3 regions of the Rhizobium sp. B21/90 genome follow, and region 2 is predicted to be linked to each of the others. Evidence: riboswitches for the same ligand, from Rfam matches in the RefSeq annotation. Region 2 holds a riboswitch; each other region holds the start of a gene.
The links. A riboswitch is a leader RNA that binds a small molecule or an ion and turns the genes downstream of it on or off. The one in region 2 is predicted to bind thiamine pyrophosphate.
Positions count from the first base shown of each region.

Region 1: it holds a riboswitch for thiamine pyrophosphate, as region 2 does, so the genes downstream of both, thiB (thiamine ABC transporter substrate binding subunit) here and thiC (phosphomethylpyrimidine synthase ThiC) in region 2, are expected to answer to the same signal.
Region 3: it holds a riboswitch for thiamine pyrophosphate, as region 2 does, so the genes downstream of both, J5278_RS08770 (YkoF family thiamine/hydroxymethylpyrimidine-binding protein) here and thiC (phosphomethylpyrimidine synthase ThiC) in region 2, are expected to answer to the same signal.

Region 1 covers NZ_CP072162.1:462,317-467,458, forward strand. The annotation lists gene thiP (thiamine/thiamine pyrophosphate ABC transporter permease ThiP) at 1-671, opposite strand, end outside; gene thiB (thiamine ABC transporter substrate binding subunit) at 681-1,709, opposite strand; TPP riboswitch at 1,758-1,874, opposite strand; gene J5278_RS02160 (MDR family MFS transporter) at 1,939-3,480, opposite strand; gene J5278_RS02165 (MarR family winged helix-turn-helix transcriptional regulator) at 3,594-4,118, shown strand; gene J5278_RS02170 (thiamine diphosphokinase) at 4,191-4,841, shown strand; gene J5278_RS02175 (ABC-F family ATP-binding cassette domain-containing protein) at 4,845-5,142, shown strand, end outside.
Region 2 covers NZ_CP072165.1:297,223-302,364, reverse strand. The annotation lists gene J5278_RS29430 (hypothetical protein) at 1-542, opposite strand, end outside; gene J5278_RS29425 (hypothetical protein) at 634-1,374, opposite strand; TPP riboswitch at 1,733-1,844, shown strand; gene thiC (phosphomethylpyrimidine synthase ThiC) at 1,939-3,774, shown strand; gene J5278_RS29415 (FAD-dependent oxidoreductase) at 3,774-4,760, shown strand; gene thiS (sulfur carrier protein ThiS) at 4,757-4,957, shown strand; gene J5278_RS29405 (thiazole synthase) at 4,961-5,142, shown strand, end outside.
Region 3 covers NZ_CP072162.1:1,843,644-1,848,785, forward strand. The annotation lists gene J5278_RS08765 (bifunctional diguanylate cyclase/phosphodiesterase) at 1-1,655, shown strand, start outside; gene J5278_RS08770 (YkoF family thiamine/hydroxymethylpyrimidine-binding protein) at 1,677-2,285, opposite strand; TPP riboswitch at 2,280-2,392, opposite strand; gene xth (exodeoxyribonuclease III) at 2,550-3,320, shown strand; gene J5278_RS08780 (NUDIX domain-containing protein) at 3,304-3,792, opposite strand; gene J5278_RS08785 (hypothetical protein) at 3,794-4,057, opposite strand; gene J5278_RS08790 (hypothetical protein) at 4,087-4,419, opposite strand; gene J5278_RS08795 (SDR family oxidoreductase) at 4,637-5,142, shown strand, end outside.

The sequences.
Region 1 (5,142 bases), on a different replicon from region 2:
GTCGTGGCCGCCGGTCCGCCGCCGAGCATCAGGACCAGGGTAAAACTGGTGGCACAGAGCATGAAGATGAGGCCGGCGATACCGGGGATGAGTGCCCGCAGCACAGGCCATTCGATGAAGCGGAATACGGCGCCCGGACGCATGCCAAGGCCGGATGCCATCAACCAGTATTCCGGCGGCACGCGCTCGAGGCCCGGCAGCATCAGCCTGACGGCGAGCGGCAGGTTGAAAAACACATGGGCTACGAGAATGCCGGAAAGCCCATAAATGCTGACCGGTTGTGCGAGGCCAAGCGTCTGCAGGGCGTCGTTGACGATGCCCTGTCGGCCCCAGATGCCCAGAAGCCCCATGGCGCCGATCAGCACCGGAAGCCCCATCGGCACGGCCATGAGGCGGATCAGCCAGAGGCGGCCGGGAAAGTTCCGTTGTCGGGCCAAGGCACGCGCCACGGGGATGGCAAGCGTTACCGACAACACCGTCGAGAGCGTCGCCTGCAACAAGGTGAACCGCAGGACCCGCAGGATATAGGGATCGAGCAGAGGAGCGTTGCCTTGCGTCTCGATGCCGGCGGCGAGCAGTGCGCCGACAGCAAGGCCGACGAACAGCAGAATGCCGGCGAGGCTGATAGCCCCGCCGGTCAGTGCTTTCGCTCGCTCGGATTTCGTCAGCATAGGGCTCGATCAGTTGCCGCTGGTGGCGGCCAGCCATTCGTCGATCCAGGCCTTGCGGTTCTTGTCGACTTCGGCGGGGCTCATCAGGAACGTCTTGGTGGGTACGACGAGCTTGCCGAAAGCATCCGGCAGCGGCTCCGAGGTGGCGGCGACCGGCATCATCCAGTTGTTGGTCGGGATGATGTCTTGAAAAACGGGTGTGATCATGAATTTCAGGAAGTCGCGCGCCAGATCCTTGTTGGCAGAGGTTTTCGTCAGGCCTGCTACCTCGATCTGGATGTAGTGGCCTTCCGAGAAGGATGCCGCCTGGTAGCGGTCGGTCTTGTCGGCGATCATGTGATAGGCTGGCGACGTCGTGTAGGAGAGCACCATCGGCGCTTCGCCCTTGGTGAACAGGTCATAGGCTTCCGACCAGCCAGGCGTGACGGTCAGGATGCGGCCCTTGAGCTTTTTCCATGCTTCCGCAGACTTGTCGCCATAAACCGACTTCACCCAAAGCAGCAGGCCCAGGCCCGGCGTCGAGGTACGCGGATCCTCGATGACGATCTTCTGCGACGGGTCTCCCTCAACCAGTTCCTTCATGCTCTTCGGCGGGTTCTTGATGACCTGCGTGTCGTAGACCACTGCGAAATGCCCGTAATCGTAGGGAACGAAGACGTCGTCCTTGAAGTCGCCCGGCAGCTTCACGGCCGTCGTGTCGATGCCGGCGGGCTCGAACAGACCGGTATCCCTGGCTTCATCAACGAGATTGGTGTCGAGACCTAGAACCACGTCCGCCTTGGTGTCCTTGCCCTCGAGTTTCAGGCGCGACAGGAGCGCGACGCCATCGGTGACGGCGACATAGTTGACGGTGCAGCCGCAGGTCTTTTCGAACGCCGCCTTGACCTTGGGGCCGGGGCCCCAGTCGGCGGTGAAACTCTCGTAGGTATAGACGGTCAGTGTCTTGTCTGCTGCCTGGCTGGCATGAGCGGTCAGAAGTGTCGTGCCGGCCGCCAGAACAAGGCCAGCCATAAATGTCGTCAGAGATCGGGTGGGCATCGAAGCGCCTCCTCCTTGGTTCGCGTTAAAACGGAGAATAGGCGCTGTTGATTTCGCGCGTCTAATCCCTCCGCCGGTGTTAACCGGATCAGGTTCCGCGGGTTGGCTGGTGAAAGCCTCTCAGCCAGATGTCCGGATGGACATGAGGCACCCCGTTAGAGCGAGGAAAGATGTAGCGGCGGGAGGGGTGGATGGCAAGGGGCCCCGACACGCGCGAAGCCCAGCTTTATCAATCCGCGACGTGGGCTGCAGCCGCAGGGTCGATCGTCTTGGCAATGGTTGCGCCCGGTAGCTGGACGTTCTTAAGGCAAAGTGCGGTGACCAGGCCGACAAGGCAGATGCCCGACGCCGTCAGGAACAGCGGGTTGAAGGCGGCAGCGTAGGCTTCGGCCACGGCTTCGCGCGTGGCAGCCGGCAAGGCCGCCATCATCTTCGGCGTGACTTCCTCGATATTGCTGACGCCGGGGATCGACAGGCCGACATGCAGCAGGCGGGAGCCGATGATGGCGCCGTAGATGGAGATGGCGATCGAGGCGCCGCCCATGCGCGACAGCGTGACGGCGCCGGTGGCTGCTCCGATATCGCGGCTAGAGGCTGCGTTCTGGATGCCGATGACCGGCACCTGCTGGGCAAGCCCGATGCCAATGCCATGCAGCAGCATCAGGCCGCCGATCAGATAAACCGGCGTGCCGGCATGGACTTGCGACAGGGCCGCAAAGGCAATCATGCTGCAGGCCGCACTGCCGATGGCGAAGGGCTTGTAGCGCCCGGTGGCCGAGATAAGCCGTCCCGCCGACAGCGAGCCACAGACGATGCCGCCGGTCAGGAGAATGAACAACAGGCCGGCAACCGAGGGCGAAAGGCCAGTGGTCGTCTGCAGGAATAGCGCGAAATAGTTGACCATTCCGATGGCGATGGCGCCGCTGGTGAGCGAGGTGATCAGCAACAGCCCGAAGGTCGGATTGCGGAACAACTGCATCGGCACGATCGGCTCCGGGGCGCGGCGCTCGATGAAGACCCAGGAAATGGCGCAGACGATGCCGAATGCGATAATAGCGAGAACTGCCGGGGACAGCAGCGATCCGAACAGCTGGGTACCGTCAGCGGCAAGCACGATGCAGGTGGTCGTCATCGCCAGCACGATTGCGCCGGCATAGTCGATCTGCGGCTTGCGGGCGGGTTTCCGGTAGGGGAGCATGGTGATGAGGCCGGCAAGGACGATGAAGCCGATCGGTATGTTGACGAGAAAGATCGAGCGCCAGCCGAACAGGTCGCTCATCGTGCCGCCGAGCACCGGGCCGATGGCGCCTGATGCCATCAGGACCAGGCTGGAATAGCTCTGGTAGCGGGCTCTCTCTCGAGGCTCGAACAGGTCGGCGTTGATCGAGAAGATCGATACGAGGATACCGCCGCCGCCAAGGCCTTGAAGGACGCGGGCAGCAATCAGCGTGTTCATCGACACGGCAAGACCGCAAATGGCGGAGCCGACGGTGAAGATGGCGATCGCGGTGATCATCACGTATTTGCGGCCGAAAAGGTCGCCCAGCTTGCCGTAGACCGGCATGACGGCGCTCAGCGAGAGGAGATAGGCAGAGCCGATCCAGCCGAAACGCTCGAGATGGCCGAATTCGCCGACGATGGTCGGGAGCGCGGTCGAGACGATCTGGTTGTCGAGCATCGCCATGAACATGGCAACCATCAGGAACAGATAGAGTATCAGCCGGCGACGGGGATCCGCCACAAGGGGCGCAGACGGCAGGTGCATATCCATGGGGCTTCCTATCCAGAGTGGCCGTTATATGTGCTGATAGCATATATCTGTCAAGCGCATTTGAATGCATTCTGCATATTCAACTTTTCGCGATGATCTGTTACCGTGGCGGAATGACAGTAACCTTGAAGACAGACGAACCGGTTTCGATGGATGCGCAGGAGGCGTATATCCAGCATATCGGACAGGTGATGACGCGGATGCGGCTGATGACCGGACGCCGGATGATCAGCCGGCTGGCAATCCAGAACGTGGCGCCGGACCTGGAGCTCTCGCATCTCGACGTGCTCGACGCGATCAGACGGGCGGAGGCGGGGGGCGAGGTGACGGTCGGCGCGGTTGCCGAGATCCTGCGCATCGATCCGTCACGGGCCAGTCGTATCGTTGCCGAGATGGTGACGCGTGGCGTCCTGCGCCGCAAGGCATCGCAGGCGGACGCAAGGCGCATCGTCGTGGTGATGAGCGCGCTCGGCCAGCGGCTGCTTGCAGAGGTGCAGGCACAGAAGCGGGCGCTCATCGGGGATATCGTTGCCGATTGGTCCGAGGACGACATGCAGACCTTTTCGCGCCTTTTCGATCAGTTTATCGGTGGCTTCGAGGATGCGTTTCGGGTGCGCTACCGGGATTCGGATACCTAAAGGCGCCCATTTGACGGATGACAGACTGTCGCTCTTCCCTATCGACCGGTCTTTGCGCTATGGGCTTGGCCCATGAGTTCATCCACCTTCACGATCCTGCTCGGCGGAGCGCTGCATCTGACGGAGCGGCTTCAGGCGGCAGTCGCCGGCAGTCGCTTCATCGCCGCCGATGGCGGCATGCGGCATGCGCAGGCGCTTGGTGTGGTACCGGAACTGTGGGTCGGCGATTTCGATTCGAGCCCGGCCGACCTCGGCGAGGCCTTTCCGAATGTGCCCCGGCAGCCTTATCCTGCCGCCAAGGCCCAGACGGATGGCGAGATTGCCATCGAGGAGGCAATCCGTCGCGGTGCCCGTCGCCTGGTGCTTGCCGGCGCGCTCGGAGGCGAGCGGTCCGACCATGCACTGGCGTTGCTTCTCTACGGCGTCAGCCTGGCGGAGCAGGGGTTCTCGATGCTGTTGACCTCCGGCGAGGAGGAGGCCGTGCCGCTGATCGCCGGTGCCATGGAGATAGATCTTCCCGCCGGCAGCCTGTTTTCTGTGTCCGGCTTCAGCGCGCTCGATGGCCTGTCTATTGACAACGCCCGCTATCCGCTTGCCGGTTTCCATTTGCCGTTCGGTGCCTCCCGCACCATTTCCAACGTTGCGCAGGGTATCGTGCGCTTTTCCCTTTCGAGCGGCAGGGCCATCGTCCTTGCCCGCCCCTATGACCTTTCCGGAGTCTGACCCTTGGCCCCCCCTATTCTGAAACTCGATGACATCTTTCTCTCCTTCGGCGGTGCACCGCTTCTGGCCGGTGCCAATTTCCAGGTCGAGCCCGGCGACAAGATCTCGCTGGTCGGTCGCAACGGTTCCGGCAAGTCGACGCTGCTGAAGATTGCCGCCGGTATGGTCGAAGCGCAATCCGGCGAGATCTTCCGGCATCCCTCGTCGACGATCCGCTATCTCGAGCAGGCGCCCGATTTTGGCGATCACAAGACCGTTCTCGCCTATGCCGAGGCCGGGCTGACGCCGGGGGACGATCCCT
Region 2 (5,142 bases):
GCCCAGTTGGGCTCGCCGCCAAAAAACTTGTCGAGAAATGCGACCGCATAGGCAGGCATCTCGCTGGTGTTCTCCTTGAACGACCACCAGGTCCGCAGATCATCGACACCGCCCGACAGGGGCAATGTCGACTGGAATTCCTGCTGATGCACGGCTATGACCGCACTGATGCAATAGTTGGTGTAAAGAAAACCCTCGGGCCAGAAGGCCACAATCCCGGGGACCGGAACGGCGCTTTTTGCCTCTACCAGATCGACTTTCGCAGGCCGCGCCTTGATCAGTTCTTTCAATGCGAGACCGCCGGCAAAAACGATGAAATCCGCACGGTTCACAGTCGCTAGGCTCTTCTTCGCATCCAGCACCTCGACCCAGTCGATGAATACCTTTGCAAGCTTGTCCTCGTCGATGGTGACAGACAGTCCGTAACGCGCAGATAGCGTCTGCGCACTGCTGCGAAATGACTTTCGAAACCATCTGAGTTGGCGGAGCCGATGTCCGAAATCAGGCTCTGCTGCAATCTCATTCTGGGTGAGCAGATCCAAGCGCGTAACTCCGGCAGGACAAATTATCCCGAATATTGCGCTTAATTTGTACAATATGCATAAGAAACTGTCAAATGTTCAGCGCACAGCTTCAGGGAAGGTGTCTGAGAAGGCTCGTGCAGGTTTTAATCAGTGCTTCGGTTCGCAAGCCGGACCTGATGGCTTCCTGAAAGACCTCGCTGCGGAGATTGCAAACCGTGATCGCATCCGGCGTAAACGACTGAAACTCGCTTCCCGTGAGGCGATCTGAAATCGAAAGTGCGAACGCAAGCGACAGGGCCGCATAGAGTTTCCAGGTTTCGCTGTCATGGACATTGCCAACGCTCGCGATTGGCTCGTGCTTTACAAACGCGACGAAAACTGTTGCGCAGCAGGTGCCGAGGTCGTCCAAGGTCCATCGCTCGCTTCTGGACGCCGTCATGACTTGCCTTGCCGCTGCCGTGACGCGCGCTTTCAGGATGAGCCGGGCCGGGCCAACGCCCTTGGTGATGAGCTTGAGCGCCGTGTAAAGGTCGTCGGTGAGTTCGTCCTCGTCGCCAGAGATTGCTCCGCTCGCTGCACCGAAGTAGAAGGAGAACTCCCGGAACCCTGCCTCCGGCGCCCGCAGATCCCGCAAAGGCGTGACGAGCGATTGCAACGTTGTCATCACCCCATCCACCGTCTGCAAAGTGCCGCCGACAAGACGGCTTAGCTCTGCCGGAAGGGGTGGCAATGGCTGGTTGGCGACGCTGATGGCGGGTGCCTCGGAGCTCAACGTGTGGATGAGATGCCGGAGGCCCCGAAACTGGTCACCGATATTGTCTTTCAGGTCCCGTCGAATGGTAGAAAGCATGGCACAGCCTCTATCTGAAGAACGCCCGGCCGAGCCGAGGCATTTCGCCAGATTATACCCTATATCAGGACAATATTGTACGCCTTCCTCGCAAAAATAGAGTCTTCCGGTTCACTTGTATGACACTCAGTAGACAAGCCAGGAGGCGCCAGTGGGTGTAGGGGCGCTTCGTCGCAAGGGGCCTTGATGCGCGCACCTAAAACGCAGCGCCGGGCCAGCGCATATCTCTGCCCGCATCATTAGTTTCAACGTCCACCGGTTCAGCTCCCATAAACCCCCGCGCCTGTGCTTCGCACCGTGCCCAACTGTACCGTCTTTCATCCCCTTGACGCCTTCGTCGGGCTGCCATAGGCTTTGTCGTATTCACCAGGGGTGTCCCGTCAAGGGGCTGAGATTCTGCTATCGCGCGCAGTGACCCGTTGAACCTGATCCAGTTCATACTGGCGTAGGGACGGTGCAAAGCGCTGCTGCAGTTACAGATCCGCATCCCGGATTCCGTGTCGGCGTTCTTCCATCATTCCGGCTCTAGGACTGGGTCTCCAAACGCAAACTTGGAGCCTCACGATGAATATTGCCTCTAAAAACCAGAGCCCGACGGTCACCTCGGGCGCATTCCCGGCCTCCCGCAAAATCCATGTCGAAGGCCAGCGATATCCCCACATTCGCGTGCCGATGCGCGAAATCTCCCTGCATCCGACTGCGGGGGAGCCGCCTGTTATCGTGTATGACAGCTCGGGCCCGTACACCGATCCAGGCCATATCGTTGCGATCGATCGCGGTCTTTCGCGCCTGCGGGAAAACTGGATCCTGGCGCGCGGCGATGTTGAGCGTTACGAAGGCCGCCACGTCATGCCGGAGGATAACGGCTTTGCCACCGGCGAGCGATTGACGCCGGAATTTCCCGTTCGCGATGCGCCTCTGAAGGCCGCTCCCGGCCGGGCCGTCACCCAGCTTGCCTATGCTCGCGCCGGCATCATCACGCCCGAGATGGAATTCATTGCCATCCGCGAAAATCTCGGACGCCAGGCTGTCCGTGAAGCCTCGTTGCGGGATGGCGAAAGTTTTGGCGCTCACATCCCGGATTTCGTAACGCCGGAATTCGTGCGCCGTGAGGTGGCCGAGGGCCGCGCCGTCATTCCGGCCAATATCAACCATCCCGAAAGCGAGCCGATGATCATCGGCCGTAATTTTCTGGTGAAGATCAACGCCAACATCGGCAACTCTGCTGTCACCTCGTCCATGGAGGAGGAGGTCGAGAAGATGGTCTGGGCGATCCGCTGGGGCGCCGATACGGTGATGGACCTGTCGACCGGTCGCAACATCCACAATATCCGCGACTGGATCATCCGCAATTCGCCCGTGCCGATTGGCACCGTGCCGCTCTATCAGGCTTTGGAAAAGGTGGGTGGCATTGCCGAAGATCTTTCCTGGGAAGTCTATCGCGACACACTCATCGAGCAGGCCGAACAGGGCGTCGACTATTTCACCATCCACGCCGGCGTCCGCCTTGCCTACATCCACCTCACCGTCAACCGCGTGACCGGCATCGTCTCGCGTGGCGGGTCCATCATGGCCAAGTGGTGTCTGCACCACCACCGCGAAAGCTTTCTCTACGAGCACTTCGACGAGATCTGCGATATCGCCCGCGCCTACGACGTGACGTTTTCGCTGGGCGACGGACTGCGTCCGGGCTCGATTGCCGACGCCAACGATGCCGCCCAGTTCGCGGAGCTGGAGACGCTTGGCGAACTGACGAAAATCGCCTGGGCAAAGGATTGCCAAGTGATGATCGAAGGACCGGGCCATGTTCCGATGCACAAGATCAAGGAGAACATGGACAAGCAGCTGGAGACCTGTGGCGAGGCGCCGTTCTACACGCTTGGACCGCTGACCACCGATATCGCCCCCGGCTACGACCACATCACGTCGGCAATCGGCGCTGCGATGATCGGCTGGTTCGGCACCGCTATGCTCTGCTACGTGACACCGAAGGAACATCTGGGCCTGCCCGACCGCGACGACGTCAAGACCGGCGTCATCACCTACAAGATCGCCGCCCATGCGGCCGATCTCGCCAAGGGCCATCCGGGCGCACGCCTGCGTGACGATGCGCTGTCGCGCGCACGGTTCGAATTCCGCTGGGAGGACCAGTTCAATCTTTCGCTCGACCCGGATACGGCGCGCAGCTTCCACGACCAGACGCTGCCGAAGGAGGCGCACAAGGTGGCGCATTTCTGCTCCATGTGCGGCCCGAAATTCTGTTCCATGAAGATCTCGCACGAGATCCGTGCCGAAGCGCAGAAGGAGGGGCTGGAGGCGATGGCTGCCCGCTATCGTGACGGCGGCGATCTTTACATGCCGGTGGAAAATCCTGCCGAGACGATAGTCGGTGAAGCCTGATGGCGGGGTTTCTTGTCAGGGGTGCCGGTGTCGCCGGACTGACCGTCGCGTATGAACTGCGCAAACGCGGCCATGAAGTCGATATTGTGGATTGCCGGGATGCGGCAGGGCTCGGAGCATCGTCCTTTGCCGGCGGAATGCTTGCGCCCTATTGCGAAAGAGAGGCGGCGGACGAGAGCGTTCTGACACTGGGTTGGGGAGCTGCAGACTGGTGGAGCGACGCCGTACCGGGCGAGGTCGTTCGCAACGGCACGCTGGTGGTGGCACAGCCGCGCGACATGCCGGATCTCGTCCGGTTTGCCTCCCGTACGACAGGCCACGTCTGGGTCGACCGGGATGGCATCGCCGAGCTCGAGCCATCGCTTGGCGGGCGGTTCGAAAAGGCGCTGTTTTTTTGGTCCGAAGCCCATCTCGATCCGCGGAGGGCGTTGACCCGTCTGGCCGAAGCTCTCGGCCGGGGTGGCAGCCGGTTCTACTTCGGTGCCAGCCAGCTGCCGGAACGGCACTACACTTCCACAATCGATTGCACCGGACCGGCGGCGATCCCCCACATTACCGGGCTGCGTGGCGTACGGGGCGAGATGCTGCATCTGGAAACCGAGGAGATCAGTTTGTCGCGTCCGGTGCGGATGCTGCATCCGCGCCATCCCATCTATGTCGTGCCGCGCGCCAACCACCGCTTCATGGTTGGCGCGACGATGATCGAGACGGAGGATGACGGGCCGATTTCGGCACGTTCGCTGATGGAATTGCTCAACACGGCGTATGCGCTTCACCCAGCCTTCGGCGAGGCGCGGCTGGTGGAAACCGGTGTCGGCATCCGTCCGGCTTTCTCGGACAATGTCCCGCGCGTGGTTGAAACCGGGGAGGGGCTGGCGATTGCCGGCATGCACCGCCACGGTTTTCTGCTGGCGCCCGCCATGGCCGTGAAGGCCGCAACACGCCTTTCCAATGGCATGTCCACCAGGAAGGAGTTTTCCCGATGAAACAACTCATCGTCAATGGTGAAGCCCAGGCTCTGCAGGCGGCAACGCTGGCGGAGCTACTTGCCGTGCTGGAATACGAAGGCGAGTGGCTGGCCACAGCAGTCAATGGCGATCTCGTGCACCGCGAGGATAGGGCGGACAGGCGCCTCGAAGACGGCGATCGGATCGAAATCCTGTCGCCCATGCAGGGGGGCTGATCGATGCTGAAACTTTACGATACCGAACTGTCGTCGCGCCTGCTGCTCGGAACGGCGCGTTACCCGTCGCCGGCGGTGCTGGGCGAAGCGGTCAGGCGGTCGGGTGCCGAGATCGTCACGGTGTCGCTTCGCCGCGAAACCTCCGGCGGCAGAACCGGAGGCGCATTTTTCGAACTCATCCGTCA
Region 3 (5,142 bases), on a different replicon from region 2:
GCTATCTGACGGCCTTCAACAACATGACGCAGGCGCTGTGCATGTTTGACAAGGACGGCCGCATGATCGTCTGCAACGACCGCTTCTCGACGATGGCGGCGCGGCCGCGCGGCATCGCCAGCGGTACGTCCATCGACAGCATTGCCAAAACCTCCGAGTCCGGGTCTGGTTCTTCGACCTTCGAACAGCTTCTTGCCCTCCAGATTCCGCTGATCAAGGAAGCGCGGCGCGGCGTCTTCATGCATGAGGCTTCCGATCGCAAGGCCTACGTGGTGACCCACGAGCCGCTGCCGGAAGGCGGCTGGCTTGCGACCTACGAGGACATCACGGAGCGGCGTCGGCTGGATGCGCGCATCGCCCACATGGCCCATCACGATGCGCTGACCAATCTGGCGAACAGGGTGCTGTTCATGGAGATGCTGGAGCGCAAGCTGAAGGAGGCAAAGCGCGACGGCGACGCGGTGGCCGTATGTTTCCTTGACCTCGACGGCTTCAAGGATGTCAACGATACGATGGGGCACCACGTTGGAGACGAGCTTCTGCAGCGGGTATCGCAGCGCCTGCTCGCCCATGTCGGCCCCCGCGACGTCGTCGCCCGCATCGGCGGCGATGAGTTTGCTGTCATCAATATCCTTAAAGCCAACGAGGATTTGAGCGAGGAAGCCAGCGAGAAGGAGAGCCTGGAGCTGCCGATCCGGCTGGTTGCAGAGCTGACGCGTCCTTACCTGTTGGACGATCACGAGGTGACCATTGGCGCCAGCGTTGGCGTGGCAAAGTTTCCCCAGCATTCCTCGGATCCGGAAGAACTGTTGAAATACGCGGATCTGGCCATGTACGAGGCCAAGGCCGAAGGGAAGGGACGCGTGCGCGTCTTCCGTCCTGACATGGACGAGCGGCTGCTGGCGCGAAAGGCGCTGGAAGTCGATCTGCGCAAAGCGCTCAAGCGGCGCGAGATGGAAGTTTACTACCAGCCTCTCGTGGACACCGCGACGCGTCAGGTATCCGGCTACGAGGCGCTGTTACGGTGGAACCATCCCCGGATGGGTCAAATCCCGCCAATGGACTTCATCCCGATTGCCGAGGATACAGGGCTGATCGGCGCGCTCGGTGCGTGGGTGCTCAACCAGGCCTGCGCCGATGCCGTGCGCTGGCCTGACCACATCACGGTCGCCGTCAATCTTTCCCCGATCCAGTTCCGTAACGACAACCTGATCCAGACGGTCGTCGCGGCCCTGACGGATAGCGGGCTCGAGGCCGGCCGGCTGGAGCTGGAAATCACGGAATCCGTCCTGCTCGATGCAGGCGCCCATACGGCGTCGACCTTGCTGGCCCTCAAGAAACTCGGCATCTCGATTGCTATGGATGATTTCGGTACCGGCTATTCGTCGCTGTCCAATCTCAGAAGTTTCCCCTTCGACAAGATCAAGATCGATCGGTCGTTCATCCGCGAGTTGACCCTGCATTCGGAATCACTGTCCGTCGTCCGGCTCATCACCGCTCTTGCCCAGACCCTGGGGATGTCGACGACGGCGGAGGGCGTGGAGACCGAGGAGCAGTTCGCCGTTCTCCAGGAGATCGGCTGCACGCAGGTTCAGGGCTATCTGTTCGCCAAACCGAAACCGGCGCGAGACCTCGGCAACGATCCTCGACAGTAATGCTGGCTTCCCCGGTTGATCTCAGGATGACGAGGGGCTATGGGCAGATATAGTGATATCGAGCGTGACGTGGCCCATGGTCGGGCCAAAGCGGCAGAAGGCCTCGTTGATCGTCGCAAAGACCGCGCCGGCATCGCCGCGCAGCTTGGTGCAGAAGTTCTTTGAACTGTGGAACACGCCGGACTGCTTGAGGAAGTCGATGCAGCCGTAGATCTCGTCCATGTGCTGATCGATGCCGAGAACGTAGAGCGAGAATTGCGCGGAGACAGTCTCTCCCGTCAGGGGCGTTTCGCGAACGGCTGCGAGAGCCGCCTGCTTGCGTTCTTCGAGCGGTAGGGTGCTGACCATGCTGGTGCTTGGCGTGCAGATCGGATCGTCGGGTTCGCCGGGGCAGCCGCGCGATACCGTGGCGTGCAGTACGCAGTGCTTGCCCGATGAGGCTGCCGCCACGAAGAGGTCGCGCATCGCTGGAAATAGTACGTCGGTCGAGCCGACCAGCAGGGTCGAGAGATCGTCGGTCGACACCCGCATCTGGTCACGATAGGGGTCCAGAGCACCGAGCGCGCCGTGGATGACGCCGACGAAATCGTCGGTCATCGGATAAAGTGATATTTGTGCGCCTGAAAACATTTTAGCCCGCCTCGCTCCGCTGGTATTATCCAGATCAGCTTTAGGGTTTGGAAGCATGTGCGCTTCGGTCTCAGCCCCGGCAATACGGAGCACCCCTGTCGATCCCCTCTGATAGCATGGAGCGGAAGAGATAAAAGCAGATTTTTCCCGGGTCGGCCGAGGGAGTGGAACTGCAAGGTCATGGCAGGCCGCATGCATCCTTTTGCCGCCTGACCCGTTTGCGAGGCGAGAGTTGCGGCTTGCAACGCGCAGGGACGCCATCAGATGAAAATTGCGACCTACAATGTAAACGGCGTGAACGGTCGCCTCGAAAACCTGCTGCGCTGGCTCGACGAATTCAGTCCGGACATCGTCTGTCTGCAGGAATTGAAGGCGCCGGACACCCGCTTCCCGGCTCGGGAAATCGAGCGGGCAGGCTACGGGGCGATCTGGCATGGGCAGAAAAGCTGGAACGGCGTGGCAATCCTGGCGCGGGACGCTATGCCGCTGGAGACCAGACGCGGGTTGCCCGGTGATGACGATGGACAGAGCCGTTATATCGAGGCGGCAATCGGCGGCGTCCTGGTCGGCTGCCTGTACCTTCCGAACGGCAATCCGCAACCAGGCCCGAAGTTCGAATACAAGCTAGCCTGGTTCCAGCGCCTCGCCGACTATGCGACCGAGCTTCTGGAGCTCGAGGTCCCGGTCGTCCTTGCCGGCGATTTCAATGTGATGCCGACCGAACTCGACGTTTATAATCCGAAACGCTGGATCGACGATGCGCTGTTTCATCCCGATGTCCGCTACGCCTTCCGGGAGCTCCTCGATCAAGGCTGGACAGACGGCATACGGCAGATGCACCCCGATCAACGGATCTATACGTTCTGGAAATATCTCCGCAACGCCTATGCCCGCGATGCCGGTTTGCGCATCGACCACTTCCTCCTCAGTCCCTCGCTGGTCGAGCGGCTGTGCGACGCCGGGGTCGACAGGGACGTCCGCGGCTGGGCGCATGCCAGCGATCATGCTCCCGCGTGGATCACGCTCGACGACTAGGGACGTCAAGGCGCTCCATGAACGCCTTGAATGCCTCGAGAAACGGTCGTTGCCCCCGCAGCAGCTTGATTTCCGCCTGATCGAGATCGAACCAGCCGGCGCGGTCGACTTCCGGAAAACTTTGTATCTGGCCGGATTTCGGCGGCCACTGCATTTCGAAACTGTTGCTGACGATCGCGTCTGCATCGATCTCGGCATTGGCCGCGAAAGCGACGACGACTTTGCCACCAGGCTGTCTGATTTCCCCGAGCAGCGTGAACGGACCGTTGAGGCTGGTGCCGATCTCCTCGCGGACCTCCCGGCGGGCCGCGGCGAGATCGTCCTCGTCCGGTTCGATGCCGCCTTTTGGAAGCGACCAGGCGCCTTCGTCCTTGCGGGCCCAGAAGGGGCCGCCCGGATGGACGAGCAGGACTTCGGGTGCCCCATGTGTGGCAAAGCGGTAGATCAGTACGCCGGCACTGCGTTTCACAATCTCAACTCTTCGCGTCAGCCTTGAGGGATAGCCCGAAATCTCGATAGACACTGAGACAATCGGTATAGCTGAGAGTTCTGCTCTCGCCATAAGAAACATGGGCGTTGGAAGCGCCTATACCTGCCTCTTCGGCGACGAACAGGATAGCCTCACCCAGTGACAGGCCTACAATCATGTCGTCGGCGCCGTCATCGCTGTCGATCCCTGTTATCGTTGCGGCAAGTGCGCGCTTGGAGAAGACGACCTCTCGCTCTGCTGGCCTCATGTCTGCGGGTCCTCCCGTTCGGCACGGCTTCAGCCGCGCAATTCTGGATACTTGCGCTGCAGTTCGCTGTCGTCGGAGCAGGAGGTGTCAACTGCGGACAACTCGACCGATACTGCTTCGCCGACGTCGAGTTCGCCATCATGATGGAGTTCGACCTGGTCTCCATCGTGCCTGACGAGGGTCGCAGACGATGTGAAGCCGCGTTTTAGCAACCAATCGCGGGGTGCCTTGACGAGCAGGGTAACAGCAAACTTGCCATTCTCTTTTTCGGTCGCGACAGTCACGCTGTAGGAAACTGGCGCGGTTTCGTTGGCCAGCTCAAGCTTGCCGGTCGCGTCTGCCTTGTGCAGGGTGTTGGTCATGATGATCCTCTCATTGTCATGTTCAGAAACAAATTCGGGCCCTTGAAGTTCCGATCCGTGCCGTTCGATGGCGTGCGTGGCAAATTGCCGAACGCTCATCCGCAGCCTGCAGGCTTCAGTGCCGCCATCCTTCAGATTGAATTCGGAGACTTCGGTGGGGAACCATGACGCGCAACGCTGGTTAGTCTGGTCCAAGCCGACCAAAAGGAGACAGGCCATGAACGGTTATCCCAAGCCGCCATTTCCCACGCAGTCACAGTCCATCCCCGGCAAGACGGCCCGGATGGATCCGAAGCCCGACCACGGGGAGAGCTCCTACAAGGGGTCCGGACGTCTGGCCGGAAAGCGCGCCGTAATTACCGGCGGCGACAGCGGCATCGGCCGCGCCGTCGCAATCGCATTTGCGCGGGAGGGTGCGGATGTGCTCGTTTCTTATCTCGATGAGCACGAGGACGCAGCGGAGACGAAGCACTATGTCGAAGAGGCCGGACGCAAGGCGGTTCTGGTGCCCGGGGATATCCAGGATGCAGCCCATTGCCGGGCGATCATCGACAAGGCCGTATCCGAACTCGGAGGTATCGACATTCTCGTCAACAATGCCGCTCACCAGAATACCTTCAAGGATATCGCGGAGATATCCGATGAAGAGTGGGAGCTGACCTTCAAGGTCAACATCCACGCTATGTTCTACCTGACAAAAGCAGCCGTCGAACACATGGCCCC